2 linked regions of the Embleya scabrispora genome follow. The protein of the gene in region 1 interacts with the protein of each later gene in a pairwise test. Links are inferred from orthologs where the notes say so. Each region holds a gene or a part of one and is shown on either strand. Other genes may lie near its edges. The genes, in order: B4N89_RS15865 and def.

What was found.
Region 2: the proteins of B4N89_RS15865 (region 1) and def interact in binary tests that used the Escherichia coli proteins (3 or more experiments, as listed by UniProt). The link is inferred for Embleya scabrispora from one-to-one orthologs.

The regions. Positions count from the first base shown.
Region 1 is NZ_MWQN01000001.1:3,566,631-3,578,211, reverse strand. What follows is about bases 4,369-7,368. They hold B4N89_RS15865 (aspartate-semialdehyde dehydrogenase), read right to left. Parts: upstream 6,403-7,368; coding sequence 5,335-6,402; downstream 4,369-5,334. Other genes in these bases: B4N89_RS15870 (SigE family RNA polymerase sigma factor), read right to left, coding at 4,432-5,019; B4N89_RS15875 (DUF4232 domain-containing protein), read right to left, coding at 4,369-4,435. Outside these bases: B4N89_RS15890 (cell wall hydrolase), read left to right, coding at 1-394; B4N89_RS15885 (S9 family peptidase), read left to right, coding at 453-2,312; B4N89_RS15880 (SURF1 family protein), read right to left, coding at 2,611-3,402; more of B4N89_RS15875, read right to left, coding at 3,446-4,368; B4N89_RS15855 (DUF5063 domain-containing protein), read right to left, coding at 7,937-8,557; recombination mediator RecR, read right to left, coding at 8,550-9,149; B4N89_RS15845 (YbaB/EbfC family nucleoid-associated protein), read right to left, coding at 9,271-9,615.
Region 2 is NZ_MWQN01000001.1:1,606,148-1,617,643, forward strand. The notes cover bases 5,074-7,988. They hold def (peptide deformylase), read left to right. Parts: upstream 5,074-6,149; coding sequence 6,150-6,827; downstream 6,828-7,988. Other genes in these bases: B4N89_RS07030 (hypothetical protein), read left to right, coding at 5,074-6,093; B4N89_RS07040 (vitamin B12-dependent ribonucleotide reductase), read right to left, coding at 6,947-7,988. Outside these bases: B4N89_RS07010 (MFS transporter), read left to right, coding at 1-1,038; B4N89_RS07015 (hypothetical protein), read left to right, coding at 1,217-2,842; B4N89_RS07020 (TIGR00730 family Rossman fold protein), read right to left, coding at 2,891-3,484; B4N89_RS07025 (hypothetical protein), read left to right, coding at 3,774-4,364; more of B4N89_RS07030, read left to right, coding at 4,474-5,073; more of B4N89_RS07040, read right to left, coding at 7,989-9,799; transcriptional regulator NrdR, read right to left, coding at 9,965-10,468; transcriptional repressor LexA, read left to right, coding at 11,117-11,496. UniProt on the Escherichia coli protein: Removes the formyl group from the N-terminal Met of newly synthesized proteins. Requires at least a dipeptide for an efficient rate of reaction. N-terminal L-methionine is a prerequisite for activity but the enzyme has broad specificity at other positions.

The sequences.
Region 1 (11,581 bases):
TCACCCGCACGCGGTTGCGCCGGGCGACCTGATCGCCGGGGCCAACTGTCAGCTCTACGCCTACGCGTTCCTCGCCCACCACGGGCTTCACGCGCCGGCGTTGCGGTCGTCGGAGTTGTGGGCCGATGAGAGCACGACCACGCGGGTCGACGAGTTCGCGCCGTTGGACCTGCTCCTGTTCGACGGCGGGCCGCGACCCGATCGGGCTCCGGGGTACGGGGCGCATGTCGGGGTGTACCTCGGGCCCGATCGGGTGTTGCACCTGTGTCGGGAGGTCGGGCGGCCCGCGATCTGGGGGTTTGCCGATTTTGCGGCGCGGCCGCAGTACGCCCGGCTGCTCGGGGCGAAGCGGTGTCGCGCGGCCGGGGACCGACCCGCCAACCCCGGAGCGTGACGGGTCGCGTCTCACGGTGACGGAACACAACCGGGCCCGCTCGTAGTTGAATGGCGATATGCCCGCTCCCGAGAACACCGCCGCCGACACCGTCGAGACCACACCGTCGATCGCCCAGCCCGCGCCGACCGTCCCCGCCTGGGAACGTCGCTACCGGGCGGCTCGGATCAGCCTGCCGCGCTGGGCCGACCACGCGCCCGCGAAGTCCGTCTTCGTCTCCAACGCCTCCGGCACGTTCGAGGTGTACGCGTGGGACCGCGTCACCGGCGAGCAGCGCCGGGTGACCGACCGGCCCAACGGCACCGCGTCGGCCCGGATCAGCCCCGACGGGCGCTGGATCTGGTGGTTCGCGGACACCGACGGCGACGAGTTCGGGATCTGGATGCGCCAGCCGTTCGACGGCGGTGCGGACGAGCCGGCCGTGCCCGGCCTGGCGCCGTCCTACCCGGGCGGGCTCGGCCTCGCCATGGACGGCACCGTGGTGGTCGGCCGGATGAGCGACGACGAGGGCTCCTCGATCCACGTCGTGAGCCCCGGCGCCGAGCCGGTGACCGTGTACCGGCACGCCGAGTCGGCCTGGTTGTCGGGGCTGTCCGAGGACGGCACGCACCTGGTCATCGCCCACAACGAGCACGGCGACGCGATGCGCTCGTCGCTGCGCGTCCTGCGCCTGGACGGCACGCCGGTGGCCGACCTGCACGACGGCCCGGAGGGGGGCCGGCCGGACTCCGACCTGTCCTCGATGGGTTTCTCCCCCGTCGCCGGCGACCAGCGCCTGCTGGTCGTGCACCAGCGGCGCGGCCGGGACGAGTTGCTGCTGTGGGAGCCGCTGTCCGGCACCGAGACCGAACTCGACCTCGGGCTGCCCGGCGAGGTGTCCGGCGACTGGTATCCCGACGGCCGCGCGCTGCTGATCGACCATGAGCAGCACGGGCGTTCCGAGTTGTACCGCTACGACCTCGAGAGCGGCGAACTCGCCCGGATCGACACCCCGCCCGGCACCATCGGCGGCTCCGGCGCGCGGCCCGACGGCAGCGTCGAGTACCACTGGTCCAGCGGCTCGACCCCCGCCGAATTGCGCTCGACCGCGGGCGGCGTGCTGCTCACCCCGCCCGGCGAACGCCCGCCCGGGTCGGTCCCGGTCACCGACGCGTGGGTCGAGGGCCCCGGCGGCCGGGTGCACGCGCTGGTGTCCAAGCCGGCGGGCGAGGGGCCGTTCCCGACCGTGTTCAACATCCACGGCGGGCCCACCGCGCACGACGGCGACCACTTCGCCGCCGACGTCGCGGCCTGGGTCGACCACGGCTTCGCGGTGGTCCGGGTCAACTACCGGGGCTCGACCGGCTACGGCAAGGACTGGACCGACGCGCTGCGGGTGCGGATCGGCCTGATCGAGTTGGAGGACATCGGCGCGGTCCGCGCGTGGGCGGTCGAGTCGGGCCTGGCCGACCCGGAGCGCATCGTGCTCTCCGGCGGCTCGTGGGGCGGCTACCTGACCCTGCTCGGCCTGGGCGTGCAGCCCGAGGCGTGGGCCCTGGGCCTGGCCGCGGTGCCGGTGGCGGACTACGTCACCGCCTACCACGACGAGATGGACGTGCTGAAGGCGATGGACCGCACGCTGCTCGGCGGCACTCCCGAGGAGGTCCCGGAGCGCTGGGCCGCCTCCTCGCCGCTGACCTACGTCGAGCAGGTCCGGGTGCCGGTGTACATCAGCGCCGGCGAGAACGACCCGCGCTGCCCGATCAAGCAGATCGAGAACTACGTCGAGCGGCTGGAACAGTTGGGCAAGCCGCACGAGGTCTACCGCTACGACGCGGGGCACGGCTCGCTGGTCGTCGAGGAGCGAATCCGGCAGATGCGCCAGGAGTTCGCCTTCGTCGACGGGGTCATCGGCCTGCCGGTGCGCAACCCCGCGTAGGTCGCCGCGGGCGGGCCGACCGGTTCGGCCCGCCCGCGCGGTCTTGCGGTCGGGCCGGGACTCGGCTCGGTGCGGCGCGGCCGGGCGCCGGGTCTGTCCACCGGCGAAGGCCCGGCGTCCGGTGAGGCCCCGGAGCCTCGCGGGCCCGGCTGCTCGGCGTGCTCCGGCTCACCCGCTCGCCGGGGCTCCGCAGCACCTCCGGCGGCTCGGCTCGCCCACTTCCGGCCTCGCCCCGGTCACCCGGGCTCGGCTCGCTGGGCCTCGGTCGCTCGGGCCGGGCTCGTGCCGCGCCCGGCGCTCAGGTCTCGACGCCCAGCTCCGCGAGCAGCTTCGCCTCCTGCTCCTCGGCGCGCTCGTCCGCTTCCCGGCGCACCACGCGCCACCACACGAACACCGCGGCACCGGCGAACACGAACCACTGCGCGGTGTATCCGAGGTTCTGCCACGCCCGCCCCGAGATGCCGCCACCCTCGGACGCCTTCGCCGGCGGCATCGGCACCAGCGCGGCCGAGTCGGCGGCCGGGGTCTGCGCGGTCAGCGCGACGAAGCCGTCGGTGAGCGGATAGGGCAGCACGTTGACCAGCTCGGGCGTGCTGATCATGGACAGCTGACCGGGCCCCAGGTTCGTGGCCCGATCGACGTCGGAGGTGTGCTCGGCCTCCGACCACTCCAGTCGACCGGTGACGGTGACGGTGCCGGCGGGCGGGACGGGCGCGGTCGCGCCCTCGACCCAGCCCCGGTTGACCACCACCGCGGGTGCGCCGGCCACAAGGAGCGGGGTGACCACGTACGACCCGGTACGCCCGTCGTGGCGCCGCCCCGGCACCACCAGTTGGTGCGCCGGGTCATAGCTCCCGGTCACCGTGACCGAGCGGCCGCGATCGCCGCCCTCGACCCTGGCGCCCGGCGGCAGCAGTTCGGCGAGCGGCACCGCGGGCGCCGCCGACACCTGCTCGCCGCCGTCCCCGCTCCGCTTGTGTTCGCCGTAGCGGTGGAACTGCCACAATCCCAGCGCCGCGCACACCGGGACCGCGACGAGCACGATCACATGGAAGACCAGCCAGCGCGGCTGGAGCAGGAACCGGTACACCCCCCAACGGTAACCGTCCGCCGACGGGGGCCGATCCCGGGTGTCACCCCACGCGCGCGTACTCCCCGGTCCGGTAGATGTCGGTGCGGTACACGGTGCCGCCACATGTCGGCGTGAGCGTCACCTTGGCCACGTTGAAGTCGTTGGCGGCGAGCGCGTAGCCGAGCGCGGGCACCGGCGCCTTGGGCGCGTCGGCGGCGCACGTGCCGTCCGCGCCCGGGGATTGCGGCTTCCACGCGAACTGGAACTCGTACGCCTGCCCCGGTCGCAGCGTGATGCCCTGGGCGGACGAGGACGGCACCGGCAGCGCGGTCGCGGTGTCGGGACTCGGCGCCTGGACCACCGTCACCTGGACGATCGGATTGCCGGGCGGGGAGACCACGACGACCACGCCGGGGCCGGTCACCACGCAGTCCTTGGCCGCGTTGCTGCGCACCTGGAGCACGCCGTACGCCAGCCCGTCGGCGCGGACCGGGCCCAGACGCGCCTCCTCCCCGGACATGTCGACGGTCCGACACGCGGGCGGCGGCTTGACCGGCGGCACCGACCCGCTCGGCGACGCGCTCGAGGACGGCGGCGTGCTCTGCCCCGTTCCGGTGCCCGCGGTCTGCCCGCTGGTGGGCGGGACCGAGGAACCGGATCCGCTGGTGGGACTGCTGCCGCGGGAGGCGGGATGGGTCTGCCCGGCGCCCGGCAGGCCCGCGCTGACCCCCTCGCTCGGCCCCGGCAGCGGCTCGGTCGCGTTGACCGACGACGAGGACGGGCGGACGCCGCCGACATTCGACCTGGAGCCGTCGTCGTCGGATACCGCGGTGCGCAGGACGGGCGTGCCGGCCAGGATCACCGCGGCCAGCCCGGCGGCGCCGAGCGTGGCCATCCGACGCTGTCTGCGGCGGGCGGGCACGGCGGCGCGCAGCCGGTCGAGGGCGTCCGGCGCGGGCTGCACGTCGGACACGGCCTGGTGCAGCCGCCGGCGTACCTCTGCCGCGAGGTCGTCGGGGTCGGGACCGAGGGTCCCCGGGTCGTTCTTCACGGCGTCTCCATCCGGGCCCGGAGGGCTTCCAGTCCGCGTGAGGCGTACGCCTTCACCGAGCCGACCGACAGCCCGAGCAGATCGGCCACCTGAGCCTCTGTCAGATCAGCGTAATAGCGCAGCACGATCACTTCGCGCTGCCGCCGTTGCAATTCGCGCAACGCCCTTACCAGCACGTCGCGTTCCGCTACGTGTCGGGAACCGTCCTCGGTACTGGCCGAGTTCGGTTCCGGTTTGGAGAGTAGCCGCATGCCCATGATCCGCCGCCGCAGCGTCGACCGGGACAGGTTCACCACGGTCTGCCGCAGGTAGGCCAGCGTCTTGTCGGCCTCGCGCAACCGGTGCCGGGCGGTGTGCACCCGGACGAACGACTCCTGCACCACGTCCTCACACGAATCGGTGTCGTCGAGCAACAGGGAAGCCAAGCGCAACAACGAACCATAGTGCGCGCGGTAGGTCTCGGTGAGGACGTCGATGGAGACGCCCGCGTCAGAGGACACGGAAGCTCCCGAAACGTCCTGTTCCAGCGCGCCGACCACGGGTATGCGAACCGGGCGCAGCATCGGTTCCGCCCTCACGACCATTTCTGCCACGACTGTTGGACACCCGACCCCCCGGGAAGGTTGTATACGCCTGCGATCCGGGGACGGTCGTCGGCTTCAGCCACACGTCCGCCCACCGTAGTGGGCCGGATGACATGCAGTCAGCTACTCGGGGCGGCGAAGGTCCGTGACGGGACGGTCCGTTGCGGAAAGGTCCGCGACGGAAACGTCCGCTGCGGAGAGGTTCGTGGCGGAAAGGTTCGCGGTGCGACCGCAGCGGGGACCCGTAGCCCGCACACGCGGCAGCCGGCGTCCCCACAGGGGGCGCCGGCTGCCGCGTCGGTTCGCGGACGGGCCCTAGTCGCGCTCGGTCAGCTCGGCGGCGACGACCTCGGCGATCTGCGCGGTGTTCAGCGCCGCGCCCTTGCGCAGGTTGTCCCCGCACATGAACATGTCCAGCGCGAACGGGTCGTCGATCGAACGACGCACCCGGCCGACCCAGGTCGGGTCGGTACCGACCACGTCGGCCGGCGTCGGGAACTCGCCGTTCTCCGGGTCGTCGCACAGCACGACGCCGGGGGCGCCGTCCAAAATCTCGTGCGCCCGGGCCACCGACACCTCGTTCTCGAACACGGCGTGCACCGCGAGGGAGTGCGTGGTGATCACCGGGACGCGCACGCAGGTCGTGTGCACCTTCAGGTCGGGCAGACCCAGGATCTTGCGGGACTCGTTGCGCACCTTCAGCTCCTCGGACGACCAGCCGTCGTCCTTGAGCGAGCCGGCCCACGGCACCACGTTGAGCGCGAGCGGCGCCGGGAACGGGCCGAAGTCGCCCACCGCGCGGCGCACATCGCCGGGCTGGGTGCCCAGGGTACGGCTGTCCGCGACCTTGCCGAGCTGCTCGCGCAGCGCGTCGACACCGGGCTGACCGGCGCCGGACGCGGCCTGGTACGAGGCGACCACCAACTCCTTGAGGCCCAGTTCGGCGTGCAGCGCCCCGAGTGCGACGACCATGGTCAGCGTCGTGCAGTTCGGGTTGGAGATGATGCCGCGCGGCCGTACGCGCGCCGCGGCGGCGTTGACCTCGGGCACCACCAGCGGGACCTCGGGGTCCATCCGGAACGCGCCGGAGTTGTCCACCGCGACCGCGCCCTTGCTCGCGGCGATCGGCGCCCAGTGCGCGGAGACCTCGTCGGGCACGTCGAACATCGCGACGTCGACGCCGTCGAAGCACTCCTCGCTCAGCGCGATCACCTCGACCTCCTCGCCGCGCACGACGAGCTTCTTGCCCGCGCTGCGCGCCGATGCGATCAGGCGGATCTCGCCCCACACGTCCTGGCGGGTGGAGAGCAGTTCGAGCATCACCGTGCCGACCGCGCCGGTGGCGCCGACGACGGCCAGGGTGGGCTTGTCCTTGCGGGTCATCGGCCGGTACCTCCGTAGACGACGGCTTCGCCGGACTGGTCGTCCAGGCCGAACGCGGTGTGCACGGCCTGGACGGCGGCCGGAACGCCGTCGGCACGGCAGACCACCGAGATCCGGATCTCGGAGGTCGAGATCAGCTCGATGTTCACCCCCGCGCCGGTGAGCGATTCGAAGAACTTGGCGGTCACGCCCGGGTGCGAGCGCATGCCGGCGCCGACCAGCGAGATCTTGCCGATCTGGTCGTCGTAGCGCAGCGACTCGAAGCCGATCTCGGCCTGGGCCTTGGTCAGCGCGGTCATCGCGTTCTGCCCGTCCGACATCGGCAGCGTGAAGGAGATGTCGGTGCGGCCGGTGGAGGCCGCGGAGACGTTCTGCACGATCATGTCGATGTTGATCTCGTTGTCCGCCACCAGGCGGAAGATCTTGGCCGCCTCGCCCGGCTTGTCCGGGACCCCGACCACCGTGATCTTCGCTTCGCTGGTGTCGTGGGCGACCCCGGAGATGATCGCGTGCTCCATGTCGTCCCCTTCGGGTTCATCCGTCACCCAAGTGCCGACGAGTCCCGAGAAGGACGACCGCACGTGCACGGGCATGTCGTAGCGGCGGGCGTATTCCACACACCGCAGGTGCAGCACCTTGGATCCGCTCGCGGCCAACTCCAGCATCTCCTGGTAGCTGATCCGGGAGATCTTCCGGGCCTTCTTCACCACGCGGGGTCGGCGGTGAAGATGCCGTCCACATCCGTGTAGATCTCGCAGACCTCGGCGTCGAGCGCGGCGGCCAGCGCGACGGCGGTGGTGTCCGAGCCGCCGCGGCCGAGCGTGGTGATGTCCTTGGTGTCCTGGGACACGCCCTGGAATCCGGCCACGATCGCGATCGCGCCCTCGTCGAGCGCGGAGCGGATCCGTCCCGGCGTCACATCGATGATGCGCGCTTTGTTGTGGACCGCGTCGGTGATCACACCGGCTTGGCTGCCGGTGAACGACCGTGCGTCGACGCCCAGGTTTTTGATCGCCATCGCCAGCAGCGCCATCGACATCCGCTCACCCGCGGTGAGCAGCATGTCGAGTTCGCGCCCGGAAGGGATGGGGCTCACCTGCTGCGCCAGATCGATCAGCTCGTCCGTCGTGTCGCCCATCGCGGACACCACCACGACCACTTCGTGGCCCTGCTTCTTGGTGTCTACGATTCGCTTGGCCACGCGCTTGATGCCCTCGGCATCGGCGACGGAGGAGCCGCCGTACTTCTGCACGACAAGGCCCACGTGCGCTCCTCGCTTGATATCTGTGCGGTCGGCACAGTCTAACTAGGCCGCACAGTGGTCAAAGCTTTATTCACATTGTGAGACGTACGTATCACTAAGCGAACAGTCGGAACCGAACGCCCATGTGGGGCACCGGGCGCCGCCGGGTGCGGTGGTGCCCGCCTTACGCCGGGCCCGGGGTGGGACTCCCCCGTGCGCGGGTGTGGTCGGGTGTGCGTGTGGGTGTGTGTACGTGTGCGGGCGTGCGTAGGCGGGCGTGCCTGTGCGGGCTCAGGTGTGCGGGCCGCCGAGGACCACGGCCTCGTCGAGCTGTTCGGCGAGTTCGTCGACCAGTTCGTCGGCCATGGCCTGTCCGGCCGGGTCCAGACTCTCCATGATCGGATCGTCCAGCCGCGCGTGCGAGACCACCGACTGCAGCGCGCGCAGCACGGCGCTCGCGGTGGCGCCCCAGTTGGAGAGGTACGAGAACTGCCACCACCACAGCGCCTCCCGGTTGCGCCCGGCCCGGTGATGGGCGAGCCCGTGCGCGAGGTCGGCGACCACGTCGGCGACGTCGTCGGACAGCCGCGCGGCGACCGGCTTGGACTTGGGCACGTACGGGTCGAAGACCTCGTAGTAGACGTCGATCGGCTCCAGCAGCCGGGACAGCGCCGAGCGCAGCGCGTCGACGTCGGGGTCCGGGCCGGAGTCGGGTTCGAATCGGTCGTCGGGCACCACGTCGGCGATCGCGCCGAGCCGGCCGCCCGCGAGCATCAGCTGCGAGACCTCCAGGAGCAGCATCGACACCGCCTGCTCCGGCTCCTCGCCCTTGGCCACCTCTGTGACGGCCAGGACGAAGCTGTCGATCTGGTCGGCGATCTCACTGGTGAATTCGTTCAGGTCGTCAGACATCGAGCAGTCGTCTCCCCTCGAAGGCACGCCCGAGCGTGACCTCGTCGGCGTACTCCAGGTCGCCCCCCACCGGCAGCCCGCTGGCCAACCGGGTCACCCGCAGACCCATCGGCTTGCACAGGCGAGCCAGATACGTCGCGGTCGCCTCTCCTTCCAGGTTCGGGTCGGTGGCCAGGATCAACTCGGTCACCGTGCCGTCCGCGAGCCGGGTCATCAGCTCACGGATCCGCAGGTCGTCGGGGCCCACACCCTCGATCGGGCTGATCGCGCCGCCGAGCACGTGATAGCGGCCCCGGAACTCGCGGGTCTTCTCGATCGCCACGACATCCTTGGACTCCTCGACCACGCAGATCACCGCGGCGTCGCGTCGCGGATCGCGGCAGATTCGGCACTGCTCCGACTCCGCCACGTTGCCGCATGTGACGCAGAACCGCACCTTGTCCTTGACCTCGGTGAGCGCGTGCACGAGGCGCCGGACGTCGGCCGGGTCGGCCGCCAGGAGGTGGAAGGCGATGCGTTGCGCGCTCTTCGGCCCTACACCGGGCAGTCGGCCCAGCTCGTCGATGAGGTCCTGTACGACGCCTTCGTACACCTACCGTCTCCCTGCTCGTTCCGGTTGTGGGTGCGTTCGTTGTCGGGGGGTTCGTGGTCGGCGGGTTCGTGGTCGGTGGGTGCTTGTCGGTGGGTTCGGCTTTCGGTCGGGCGGATCCGGCTCACATGCCGGGCAGGCCCAGCGGGCCGCCGGCACCCATGCCCTGGGCGAGCGGGCCCATCAGCTGGGACTGCATCTCCAGGGCGGCACGGTTCGCGTCGCGCACCGCGGCGACGATCAGGTCGCCGAGGGTCTCCGTGTCCTCAGGATCCACCGCGGAGGGCGAGATCTCCAGAGCCAGCAGTTCGCCGGCCCCGGACACGGTCGCGGTCACCAGGCCGCCACCGGCGCTCCCGGTCACCTGGGTACGGGCGAGTTCGTCCTGCGCCGCCATCAGGTCCTGCTGCATCTTCTGCGCCTGCTGCAGCAGCTGCTGCATGTCGGGCTGGCCACCACCGGGAAACACCTGGACACCCTTCGTCGCTCGCACGCGGCCTCGCACCGCCTCGGGCGGCCCGCTTCAGCGTGCCCGTCCTGCGGTCGAGCCTACGGCTCCGGGCGGGGCCGACGCGCGGCGACGGCACTGTTCGCGGGGTCAGGTGGTCGGCGACTCGTCGATGATGGTCGCGCCCAGCTCGCGGGCGAGCAGTTCGTGGGTGGACTGGCCGCCGTCGTCGGCGAGGTCCTCGTCGTCGTAGCGGCCGAAGTCCTCGGGGATGTCGAAGTCCGGCTCGGGGGGCGGCGGGGGCGGGGCCTGCTGGGGTTGCGGGCGAGCGGGCGGCGCCTGCGGCGGCGGGGCGGCGGCGGGGGGGCGGGGCTGGGTGGCGGCCTGGGTCGGGGCCTGGGCCTGCGGCGGGGCGGGCGCGGCTGCGGGCGCCGGCGGCGGGGTGCCGGGCCAGGCGCCGGGCGCGGGGGCGGCCGGGGCTGCCGGGGCGGCGGGCTGCCGGTCGGCCGAGGGCATCGGGGCCGGGGCCGGTGCGGAGGCGGGGCGGTGGGTGGGGGCGGCCGTGCCCTCGCCGGCGACGACGCAGTCGATGCGCCAGTCGAGGCCGAACGCGTCCAGTACGGCCTGGCGCACGATCTCGTCGCGCCCGCTGCTGCGGAAGCCCTCGCGGGTGCCGGCCTGCTCGAACGCGAGGGTGAGCGTGGTGCCGTCGAATCCGGCGACGGTGACGGTCTGGAGCATCATCCAGGCGACCCGGTTGCGGGCTCGGACGGCGTCGAGGATCTGCGGCCACATCTCGTGGACACGGGTCAGGTCGCCGGCGGGGGCGGGGGTGCCTGGTGGGGCGTGGGCTGTTGGGCTTGGTGGGGCTGGGGCTGCTGCGCGGGTTGGGGCTGCTCGGGAGCGGGCGGGCGGCCCTGGGCGGAGGGCAGGCCGGAGCCGGCGGCGCGGGCCTGGGGCCAGGCGCCGGGTTGTTGCGACTGTTGCGGCTGAGGTTGACGGGGCGGCGGCTGCTGCTGCGGCTGCTGTACGGGGGGCGGTGGGGCCTGGGTCGGGGCAGGAGCCGGGGCCGGGGCGGCGGCGTGCTGTCGGGCGGCGGGCGCGGGCGCGTCGGCGCGGGCGGGCTCCGGGCCGGCGGGCGCGGCGGGGAGGCCGCCGACGGAGACCCGGCGCTCAAGGCGTTCCAGGCGCGTCTGCAGACCCTGCTCACCGGAGTCCACGGCGGGCAGCAGGACACGGGCGCAGATCAGCTCCAGCTGCAGCCGCGGCGCGGTGGCGCCGCGCATCTCGGTGAGGCCGGTGTTGACGATGTCCGCGGCCCGGGTGAGCCCGGCCCGGCCGAATTCGGCGGCGTGCCGAACCATCCGCTCCATCTGGTCGGCCGGCACGTCGATCAGACCCTTGTCGGCCGCGTCGGGCACCGCGGCCAGGATCACCAGGTCGCGCAGCCGCTCCAACAGGTCGGCCACGAACCGACGCGGGTCGTAGCCCCCCTCGATCACCCGGTCGACCAGCTCGAACGCGGCCCCGCCGTCCTGCGCGACGAACGCCTCGACCACGTCGTCCAGCAACGACCGGTCGGTGAATCCGAGCAGGGAGGTGGCCATCGCATAGGTGACCCCGTCGTCGGCGGCCCCCGCGAGCAACTGATCCATCACCGACATCGAGTCCCGAACCGACCCGGCCCCCGCCCGCACGACCAGCGGCAGCACGGCGGGCTCGACCTTGATCCCCTCGGCCTCGCACACCGACGCCAGGTGATCGCGCAGCACACCGGGCGGCACCAACCGGAACGGATAGTGGTGCGTCCGGGACCGAATGGTCCCGATGACCTTCTCCGGCTCGGTGGTGGCGAAAATGAACTTCAGGTGCTCCGGCGGCTCCTCGACCACCTTGAGCAGCGCGTTGAAGCCCGCCGACGTGACCATGTGCGCCTCGTCGATGATGTAGATCTTGTAGCGCGAACTCACCGGCGAGAAATGCGCCT
Region 2 (11,496 bases), 2.0 Mb from region 1 along the record:
CTGTACGTGATCGGCCGCGCCCTCCAGGGCGTCGCCGGCGCGGCGATCATGTCCGCCGGGCTCGGCCTGCTGGCGCACAACCATCGGGGCGCCGCACGCGGGCGGGCGATGGCCGCCTACGGCTCCTCGATCGGCGTGGGCATGGTGCTCGGACCGCCGGCCGGCGCCGCCCTGGTCCAACTGCACCGGTCCGCGCCCTACTGGTTCACCGCGCTCGCCGCACTCGGCCTGGCCGTCGTCGCCCGCAGCATGCCCGAGTCGCGTGCCGAACACCCGCGCCGGCCGGACGTATGGGGCACACTCACCCTGGGCCCGGGCCTGATCGCACTCACCGCCGCGCTGATCGAGGGCCGCCGGGGGTGGCAGCGCCCGGTGGTCGACGCGCTGCTGGTGGCCGCCGTACTCCTGCTCGCCGGCTACGCCGCGACCGCGCTGCGCGGCCGGGCGCCGATGCTGGACCTGCGCATGTTCGCCCGGCCCGCGTTCCTGGGCGCCACGTTCGGCGCGCTGATCGCCGGCATCGCGGTGATCGCCATCGCCGCCTACCTGGCCACCGTGTTCCAGGGCACCCTCGGTCTGAGCGCCCTGGACTCCGCGCTCCTGCTCGGCCTGTGGTCGGCCATGGCCGCGCTCACCGCGTTCGCCGTCGGTCGGGTGCACGTGCTGCCCGACCCCGCCCACCGCTTCGCCGCGGGCCTGCTCGTCTCCGCGGTCGGCTTCCTGGGCCTGTACGGGATCGGCCCCGCCGACTCGTGGCTCCGGGCCGTACCGGGCCTGCTGGTCGGCGGCTTCGGGGTCGGCCTCGTCAACACCGCGCTGGCCCGCCTCGGGGTGGAGAGCGTGCCCGCCGACCGCGCGAGCATGGGCTCCGGCGCCAACAGCACCGCCCGCTACACCGGCGCCTCGATCGGCGCCGCGCTCGTGGTCGCCCTGGTCGACGCGGGCGGCATGGACCTGGCCATCCTGATGGCGGCCGGCGCATCCCTGCTCGGCGCGCTCGTCGTACTCGCCCTCCGGCGCGCCGAACAGCGGGCGTAGACCGTACGGCCCGCACCGGCCGCGCGGCGGCAGGCGGCACAACCCACCACGGCACAGCGAACACAACGACACAACCTGCGGGAATACCCTCGGCATCAAAGCGAATAAACCCACAAAGCTGCCCAAATCAGACACTCGCCGGCGACGCCGGGCCCCGCGTCTGGAAAACTCGGGTCATGTGACGAGCGATGTGCAGACACCGACGACGGATCGACCCGCAGCGCCGGCGGATCGCCGTCGTTTCCGGGCACTCGCCAACGCGATCATCGAGCGTCCGTACCTGATAACCGCGGGTCTGATCGGCCTGATCATCGTCACCGGGGTGAACGGGCCCGACTGGCCGGCGCAATACTTCCGCACCTGGCTGATCCGCGACCACGGCACCTACCTGTGGAACAACCAGTGGTACGGCGGTCACCTGCTCCCCGGCTACAGCATCCTCGCGCCGGTGATCGCCTCCAAGATCGGCACCGCCACCCTCACCGCGCTGTCCTGCGTCACCTCGGCGTGGGCCTGGGACAAGCTCCGGGTCGGCGCCAACGAATTCGCCCGCCAGGTGGGCAGCTGCTGGTTCGCGGTGATGTGCAGCGTCGACTACCTGATCGGCCGCACCCCGTTCGCGCTCGGCGTCGCGGCGGGCATGCTCGCGATACTGGCCGCCCGCCGCCGGCACCCCCTGTGGGCCGGCTTCGCCGCGCTGCTGTGCGGCCTGTCCAGCCCGCTGTCCGGCGCGTTCCTGATGCTGGTCGCGCTCGCGTGGGTGCCCCGGGAGCGGGTCTGGCCGACCCGGCTGTGCTTCGCTCCGGCCGCGCTCGGCCTGGTCGCCGCGCTGGCGTTCCCGAACGAGGGCATGTTCCCGTTCCCGTGGTGGCGGTTCCTGCCGATCCTGGCCTTCGCCGCGGTCGGCCTGGCGATACTGCCCAAGGAACTGAAGAGCGCCCGGCGCTTCCTGTGGTTGTACGCCGGCACCGCGGTGATCTTCTTCTTCGTGCCGACCTCACTCGGCGGCAACCTGGCCCGGCTGGGCGAGCTGACCTCCGGGCCGCTGATGGCCGTGGTCCTGCTCTCGGCCGGCCGGCGCCGGCTGGTGGTGCTGTTGACCCTGCCGCTGCTGGTCTGGCAGTTCCAGTCCGCCGCGCTGGCCATCACGCACGACATCAAGGACTCGCCGGGCGAGAAGCCGCAGTACTACGCGGGCATGCTCGACTACCTCCAGAAGAACAACACCCACCCGCTGGGCCGGGTGGAGATCCCGTTCACGCGCGGGCACTGGGAGTCGGTCTTCGTCGCCGAGAAGATGCCGCTGGCGCGCGGCTGGGAGCGCCAGTTGGACCGCAACTACAACGCGGTGCTCTACCAGAAGGACCTGACCGTCGAGGAGTATCGCGACTGGATCGACGACACGGGCGTGCGCTTCGTGGCCCTGCCCGACATCCCGATCGATCCGTCTGCGATCCCCGAGGCGGAGCTGATCCGCAAGGGCATCCCGTGGCTCAAGCCGGTCTACACGGAAAAGGACGGGCGCTGGCAGATCTGGGAGGTGGAGAACCCGAGCCCGATCGTCGAGGGGCCGGGCGAGCTGACCGAACTGACGCCCAGCCGGTTCTCCTTCGACGCGCACTCGGCGGGCACGTTCGTGGTGAAGATCCATCCGACGTTCTGGGTGACCGCCGACCGGCCCGAGATCGTGATCAAGGCGACCAAGGACGAGTGGAGCGAGATCACCGTCGACCGACCCGGACCGGTCACGGTGTCCGCGCGCGACGCCAAACTCTTCAAGGGCGGCAAGGGCGGCAAGCCCTGACCCGCGTCCGGTGGCCGGGGGCGGGTCCGCGACCCGCCCCCGGCCCGCTCACGGCGCCGGCGGCGCGTCCGGGTCCAGGCCGCCGGCCCACTTGGGCGCCCGGGGCTGCCACGCCTTGACCTCGGCGAGCAGGCTCGCCGCACTCCGCGCGACCAGCAGCGTCGAGCGCAGGTCCGGCTTGAGGAAGCCGTGGGCGGTCATCGTGTCCAGCGCGTCGAGCAGCGGACTCCAGAAGCCGTCCACCTCCAGGACCGCGACCGGCTTGGTGTGGATGGCCAGGTGCTGCCAGGTCCAGACCTCGAACAACTCCTCCAGCGTGCCCGCACCGCCGGGCAGCGCGACGAAGGCGTCCGCCTGGGCCGCCATCGCCGCCTTGCGCTCGTGCATGGTCTCGGTGACCTGGAGCTCGGTCAGGCCGAGGTGGGCGATCTCGCGATCCACCAGCGAGCGCGGCATCACGCCGATCACCTCGCCGCCCGCCGCCAGACAGGCGTCGGCGACCGCGCCCATCAAACCCACGTGTCCGCCGCCGTAGACGATCCCGACCCCCGCCTCCGCGAGCCCGCGGCCGAGTTCGCTCGCCGCCTCCCGGAACCGGGGCGAGACGCCCGACGCCGACCCCGCGAACACCGCTACCCGCATGACGGGCTCCCCTCGTCGATGACCACCGAAGTGGTGTGCGCAGAAAGATACGCCGCTCGAATTGTGCCGAATACGGTCACGCCCCCGGACGGCGGTCCCGTCCGGAGCTGCGCGGTCGAGGGGCATCGGATCGGTGCCGAATCGATGGCACGTCGAGTCGACGAATCGCCTCTCACCCGCCGGAGCGGCGGTACAGTCCCGGCATAGAAGGGCAAATTCGTCCATCGTCGGCCGCCGTCACCGAACCCGACGTTGACGGGAAGACCCCTCGCCACGGCAGAATGCCCGCGTGCCCGCCACCGAGCGCCCTGCCTCGGACATCCCGTTCGAGCGGCTGTTTCCCGATCTGGACGACCATGGCCGTGAACGCCTGGTCGCCGCCGCGAGAGCGCTCGATCTGCGCCGCTCCCTCGACGACCCCGCGCGTTGGTTCTGGAACGAGCCCGACCCGCTGAGCCCGGAACCCGAGCCCGAGCCGTCGCCGCACATCCTGGGCACCGCGCTGCTCCTGTACGAGGCCGACGGGGACTGGCTGGAACTGGGGCTGGACGTCTGGCAGCTGGACGGGCCCTTCGTCAGCGTCACCGCCACCGTCGAGGTGGCGTGCTGGTGCGACACCGACCACAACATGCACGCGGTCCAACGCGCCGAATGGCCGGCGTCCACCGCGCAGGCGTTCCTGGAGGCGTTCCACACCGCCGCGCTGTCCGTGATCCGCCGCATCGAGGGCCCGCGCGACCCGCGCGACCTGCGCGCCCGCGCGGGGCTGCCCAACCCGCCCGAACCACCCCCGAGGATGACCCCGCCGCCCCCCGAACGGGCCCCTGGTCTGAACCACCGATTCATCCGAACGAAGGATTTTTTCGCGGCACACCGGTGATTCCTCGACGGACATTGCGCCATGCCCCGCCATACATCGGACAATCCGGCGTCCTACCTCAACGCCCCCCTGCATCCCATCGGTTCCGGCGTGAAAAACTGGGGCCGTCATGACACACGCTCTGGACGGCCGCATACCCCTGGGGGAACCCACATCGGGCGCGGGCGGCACCGCCCGCCGTACGTGGCGCCGACATGCGCGCACGGTGCTGATCGGGATCACCGAGCACCCGTACGTGATCACTCTGGCCCTGGTCGGCCTACTGACCGTGCTGGGCATCAACGGCGCCGACTGGCCGGCCCAGATCTTCCGCGCCTGGCTGGTGCGCGACCACGGCGCGGTGTTGTGGAACAACCAGTGGTACGGCGGACACCTGCTGCCCGGCTACAGCGTGATCACCCCGGTCCTGGCCGGCGGCATCGGCACGCGCCTGCTCACCGCGATCTCCTGCGTCGCCGCCGCGTGGGCGTTCTCCCGGCTGCGCCTTGGCCGCGGTGACCTGGCCCGGCGGGTCGGCAGTTGCTGGTTCGCGGTCATCGTCAGCATCGAATACCTGATCGGCCGCACCCCGTTCGTGCTCGGCGTGGCCGCCGGCCTGATGGCGATCCTGGCCGCCCGGACCGGACATCGGGCGTGGGCGGCGGTGGCGGCCGGCTTCTGTGGCCTGGCCAGCCCGCTGGCCGCGGCGTTCCTGCTGATGATCGCGCTGGCGTGGGTGCCCTCCGAGCGGGTGTGGGCGACCCGGTTCAGCCTGTCCCCCGCCGTGCTCGGCCTGGTGATGTCGCTGGTCTTCCCCGGCGGCGGCGACTTCGCGTTCCCGCTGTGGCGGTTCGCCGCGATCCTGGGCTTCGCGGGCGTGGGCCTGGCCCTTCTGCCCCGCACCGAGGTCAGCGCGCGCCGCTTCCTGTGGTTGTACGCGCTCTCCTCCACCGTGCTGTTCCTGATCCCCAGCGCCGTGGGCGGCAACGTGGCCCGGCTCGGCGAGTTGTGCGCCGGTCCGCTGATGGCCGTGGTGCTGCTCTCGCTGGGCCGCCGGCGCCTGGTGGTCCTGCTCGCCGTACCGCTGCTCGCCTGGCAGTTCTCCTCCGCCGGCAAGGCGGTCGCCTTCAACAACCAGGACAGCACCGGCAAGAACTCCGCCTACTACGTCGGGATGCTCGACTTCCTGGAGCGGGCCAATCTGCCGGTGGGCCGGATCGAGATCCCGTTCACGCGCGGCCACTGGGAGACCGTCTACGTCGCCGAGCACATGCCGCTCGCGCGCGGGTGGGAGCGCCAACTCGACCGCGCGCACAACTCGGTGCTGTACGGCCCCGGTCTGGACGAGGCGCAGTACCACGCGTGGGTGCGCGAGACCGGGGTGCGCTTCATCGCCCTGCCCGACGTCCCGCTGGATCCGTCCGCCAAGCGTGAGGCGGAGATCCTGCGCGCCGGCGCCGACTGGCTGGTGCCGGTGTGGTCCGACCCGCACTGGGTGATCTGGGAGGTGGCCGACCCGGTTCCGCTCCTGGACGGCCCCGGGCAGTTGGTCGACATCACCCCGAGCGGCTTCACCCTGCTCGCCCAGCAGGCCGGCACGTTCACCGTACGGATCCACCGGACCAGCTGGTTCGTCGCGAACAAGCCCAATACGAGCATCGGCGAGACCGAGGACGGCTGGACCGAGGTGACCGTCACCGAACCCGGCGAGGTCACCATCACGGCGAAGGCGTCGGCCGTCCTGCCCTGACCGGGGCGGGTAGGGTAATTCGGGTTCATGCCCTGGTGGAAAGGTAAAGCAGACCGATGGCCGAGCACCACGACCACTCCAGCCACGATCACCACGATCACGAAAAGGGCCGGATCTTTGTGATGGGCCGCCCGGTGGACTCGTACCCCGCCATGGCGCCCGAGGCCGCGCGCGGCAAGGTCCTGCGCGTCACCGTGGTCGGCGAGGAAGTCCTGCACCGGCCCTGCGCCGAGATCACCGAGTTCGGCACCGACGAACTGAACACCCTGATCGACGACATGTTCCTGACCATGTACGTCGCCGACGGCGTGGGCCTGGCCGCGAACCAGGTCGACGTCGGCATCCGGCTGTTCGTCTACGACTGCGTGGACGAGGACGGCAACCGGCACGTCGGCCACATCCTCAACCCGGTCCTGGACGAACTGCCCGCGGCCGAGCGGCACCTGGAGGAGGCGGGCGAGGGCTGCCTGTCCGTCCCCGGCCCGCACGAGGACCTGGCCCGCCCCGACCGCGCCATCGCCCGGGGTGTGGACAAGGACGGCAACCCGCTGGTGGTCGAGGGCGAGGGCTACTTCGCCCGCTGCCTCCAGCACGAGACCGACCACCTCAACGGCTACCTGTACATCGACCGGCTCTCCAAGCGCGAGCGCAAGAACGTGCTCAAGGAGATGGAGTCGATGCGCGACGAGGTGTTCGCCAAGCGCGACGCGAAGGCCAAGCAGCTCGCCGGCTGACCCCCGGAAGCACCTCCGAGCACAACGCCGAGAACGACGTCGAAAGGGGCGGGGAACCGATACCGGTTCCCCGCCCCTTTCACGCGCTCACCCCATCATCCGAGGCACCGCCCTCGCGGTCAGCTGCACCCGCTGGTCGAGCCGCAGCCCTCGCAGACGTAGCAGCTGCCCGCCGGGCGCATCTTGATCCCGCAGGAGAAGCACAGCGGGGCGTCCGCGCTGCGGCCCTGCCGGGCCTCCAGCAGCTCGGTGGAGGAGTGCACCGCGGCCGGCACCGGCTTCAGGTCCGGGGCCTTGGGCGCGGCCTCGGTCGGCGCGGACTGCGCCAGGGTGCGCATGTCCTCCGCGGCGGCCGGCTCGTCCGGCTCGTAGGAACCGGTCTCCAGGTGCCGGGTGCGCTCCGCCGCCGAGTGGATGCCCAGCGCCGAGCGGGTCTCGAACGGCAGGTGGTCGAGCGCCAGGCGGCGGAAGATGTAGTCGACGATCGACTGCGCCATCCGCACGTCCGGGTCGTCGGTCAGACCGGCCGGCTCGAACCGCATGTTGGTGAACTTGGAGACGTAGGTCTCCAGCGGCACGCCGTACTGGAGCCCCACCGAGACCGCGATCGAGAAGGCGTCCATCATGCCCGCGAGGGTCGAGCCCTGCTTGGACATCTTCAGGAAGACCTCGCCGAGGCCGTCGTCCGGGTAGGAGTTGGCGGTCATGTAGCCCTCGGCACCGCCCACCGAGAAGGAGGTGGTGATGCCGGGCCGGCCCTTGGGCAGGCGCTTGCGGACCGGGCGGTACTCGACGACCTTCTCCACCACGGTGGCCGCGGTCGCCTTGCCGTCGTCGGCCTTGCCCTTGTTCTCGCCCTTGCCGGCCGAGAGCGGCTGGCCGACCTTGCAGTTGTCGCGGTAGATCGCGAGCGCCTTGATGCCGAGCTTCCAGCCCTGGAAGTAGATCTCCTCGATCTCCTCCACGGTGGCGTCCTCGGACATGTTGACCGTCTTGGAGATCGCGCCGGAGATCCACGGCTGGATCGCCGCCATCATCCGCACGTGGCCCATCGGCGAGATGGTGCGCTCGCCCATCGCGCAGTCGAACACCTCGTAGTGCTCGGTCTTCAGGCCGGGAGCGTCCACCACGTGGCCGTGCTCGGCGATGTGCTCGACGATCGCCTCGACCTGCTCGGGCTGGTAGCCGAGCCGGGCGAGCGCCCGGGCGACCGTGCCGTTGACGATCTGCATCGAGCCGCCGCCGACCAGCTTCTTGAACTTCACCAGCGCGAGGTCGGGCTCGACGCCGGTGGTGTCGCAGTCCATCATCAGGCCGATGGTGCCGGTGGGGGCCAGCACCGAGGCCTGCGCGTTGCGGAAGCCGTGCTTGTCGCCGAGCTTGGCGACGTCCTTCCACGCCTTGGTGGCCAGCTCCCACACGGGGGTGTCCAGGTCGTCCATGCGCTTGCCGGTGTCGTTGGCGTCGGCGTGCTGACGCATCACCCGCTTGTGCGGCTCGGCGTTGCGGGCGTAGCCCTCGTAGGCGCCGACGATGGCGGCCAGCTCGGCGGAGCGCTTGTACGCGGTGCCGGTCATCAGCGAGGTGATCGCACCGGCCAGCGCCCGGCCGCCGTCGCTGTCGTACGCGTGGCCGGTGGCCATCAGCAGCGCGCCGAGGTTGGCGTAGCCGATGCCCAGCTGACGGAACGCGCGGGTGGTCTCGCCGATCTTCTCGGTGGGGAAGTCGGCGAAGCAGATCGAGATGTCCATCGCGGTGATGACCAGCTCGACGACCTTGGCGAAGTTGACCGCGTCGAAGGTGTCGTCCTCGCGCAGGAACTTCATCAGGTTCAGCGAGGCCAGGTTGCAGGACGAGTTGTCCAGGTGCATGTACTCCGAGCACGGGTTGGACGCGGTGATCCGACCCGACTCGGGGCACGTGTGCCACTTGTTGATCTCGTCGTCGTACTGGATCCCGGGGTCGGCGCACGCCCACGCGGCCTCGGCCATGCGACGGAAGAGCTTCTTGGCGTCGACCGTCTCCAGCACGTCGCCGGTGAGCCGGGCGCGCAGCCCGAACTCCTTGCCCTGCTCGACGGCGTTCATGAACTCGTCCGAGACCCGGACCGAGTTGTTCGCGTTCTGGTACTGCACCGAGGCGATGTCGGCGCCACCGAGGTCCATGTCGAAGCCCGCGTCGCGCAGCGCGCGGATCTTCTCCTCCTCCTTGACCTTGGTGTCGATGAAGTCCTCGATGTCGGGGTGGTCGACGTCGAGGACGACCATCTTGGCCGCGCGGCGGGTGGCGCCGCCCGACTTGATCGTTCCGGCGGAGGCGTCGGCGCCGCGCATGAAGGAGACCGGGCCCGAGGCGTTGCCGCCCGAGGTGAGCAGTTCCTTGCTGGAGCGGATCCGGGACAGGTTCAGGCCGGCGCCCGAACCGCCCTTGAAGATCAGGCCCTCTTCCTTGTACCAGTCCAGGATCGAGTCCATCGAGTCGTCGACCGACAGGATGAAGCACGCGCTGACCTGCTGCTTCTGCGCGGTGCCGACGTTGAACCAGACCGGCGAGTTGAAGCTGAAGATCTGGTGCAGGAGGGCGTACGCCAACTCGTGCTCGAAGATCTCCGCGTCGGCGGGCCCGGCGAAGTAGCCGTTCTCCTCGCCCGACTTGCGGTAGGTCTTCACGACCCGGTCGATCAGCTGCTTCAGGCTCCACTCGCGCTGCGGCGTGCCCACCGCACCGCGGAAGTACTTGCTCGTGACGATGTTGACCGCGTTCACCGACCAGGAGTCGGGGAACTCGACGCCGCGCTGTTCGAAGTTGATCGAGCCGTCGCGCCAGTTGGTCATGACGACGTCACGACGCTCCCAGACCACCTCGTCGTACGGGTGGACGCCGGGGGTCGTGTACACGCGCTCGATCCGCAGGCCCTTGCCGGGTCGTGACCGACCGGCACCGCGTGCTGAGCCGCTCGTCGTCTCTGTCATGCCGTCTCCTCTTTTGAACAACGCCGTGGGCAGGCCGGGGCATCCCGATGGGAGGACCCGGATGACCGGTCGGGTGGTCCGTCGTTCCTGTACTACCGACGTGTACTACCGAATGAAAATGTGAATGACCCGCGCGTGGGCGGCCCGCTCGTGGGCGACCCGTGCTCAGTCCGCGGCGGGGGCGTCCGCCGCGTTCGCGGGCACCTCGGGCCCGATCGGCTCCGCGCGACCGGCGCGCAGCAGCGCGACCTCGGCCTCGAAGTCCTCCAGGGACTCGAAGGCCCGGTATACGGACGCGAACCGCAGGTAGGCGACCTCGTCGAGCTCACGGAGCGGGCCCAATATGGTCAGGCCCACGTCGTGGGTGGTCAACTCGGCGCACCCGGTGGCCCGCACCGCCTCCTCGACCCGCTGGCCTAGCAGGGCCAGCGCGTCACCGGTGACCGGGCGGCCCTGGCACGCCTTGCGCACACCGGCGATGACCTTGTCCCGGCTGAACGGCTCGGTGACGCCGCTGCGCTTGATCACCGTGAGCGAGGCGGTCTCGATCGTGGTGAAGCGTCGTCCGCAGTCGGGGCACGAGCGACGGCGCCGGATGGCGGCCCCGTCGTCGGTGGTCCGGCTGTCCACGACGCGGCTGTCCGCTCGCCGACAGAAGGGGCAGTGCATGCCGTTCCCTCTCCCCCTCGTTCAGACGCAGGTCCTGCGTGGTGCTCGTGCGCGTCGCGCGCCAAGCGAAACGTGCCCTGGTGGTGCCGCGGGTTGCCGCGCCCTCGCCCCGAGGGCCCACGCCTGGGGGCCCGTCCGGTGCGGTCCGGGAATGCTCCGGGAACATAGTATATACGGCAACCACAACTTGTGGGCTTCTGCAACGCCCTCGACCACAAGATGTAGTGGCTACGGTAGACCGCGACCCGAGGCGCTGCAAGCCGACTCGCAGACGCTCGGAGAGCCCGTGGTGACCTCTCGTCATCCCCGCAGGTCACCGCCCGAGGAGTCGCCGAAATTAACCCGACCGGCCGCGTGTCGCGGCACACGAGCGACGCATGCGACATATCGGGCGTCGCCCCTGTAGGCAATTCCCGAACGGAATTCGAATGTATGTACGATTACTACAGCGGGAACCGAATGATCGCCACCGGATTGGCCTAAATTCACTCGAACGTGTGTTTGGCGCAACCTTTCGAACCCGACTACCGTTCTCCACGTGCGAGCAATCCGTCGAAAGGGCCAGCCGTGACCGGAGAAGCCACCGGAGCCATCCACCCCGGAATCCGCACCGAAACCCTCCCCGTGAAATCCCCGCACAGCGCCACCGTGCCGCCACCGGCGCCCGCCCCGGGCACCGAGAACGCGCAGGTCCAGGGCGGTGCGACGCGGCGTCCGGCGGGGGGGCTGACGCCGCGCCAGACGCGCGTCCTCGAAGTGATCCGCGCCTCTGTCGAGTCGCGCGGATATCCGCCGAGCATGCGCGAGATCGGCGAGGCGGTCGGACTGTCCAGCACGTCCTCCGTCGCGCACCAGTTGATGGCGCTCGAACGCAAGGGCTATTTGCGCCGTGATCCGCATCGTCCGCGCGCCTACGAGGTGCGTTCGCCCGACGGTGGGCGTCCGCTCGCGCCGGCCGGGCCGCACGCCGAGCGCGGGTCACAGGCCGCTTCCTACGTCCCGGTGGTCGGCCGGATCGCGGCCGGTGG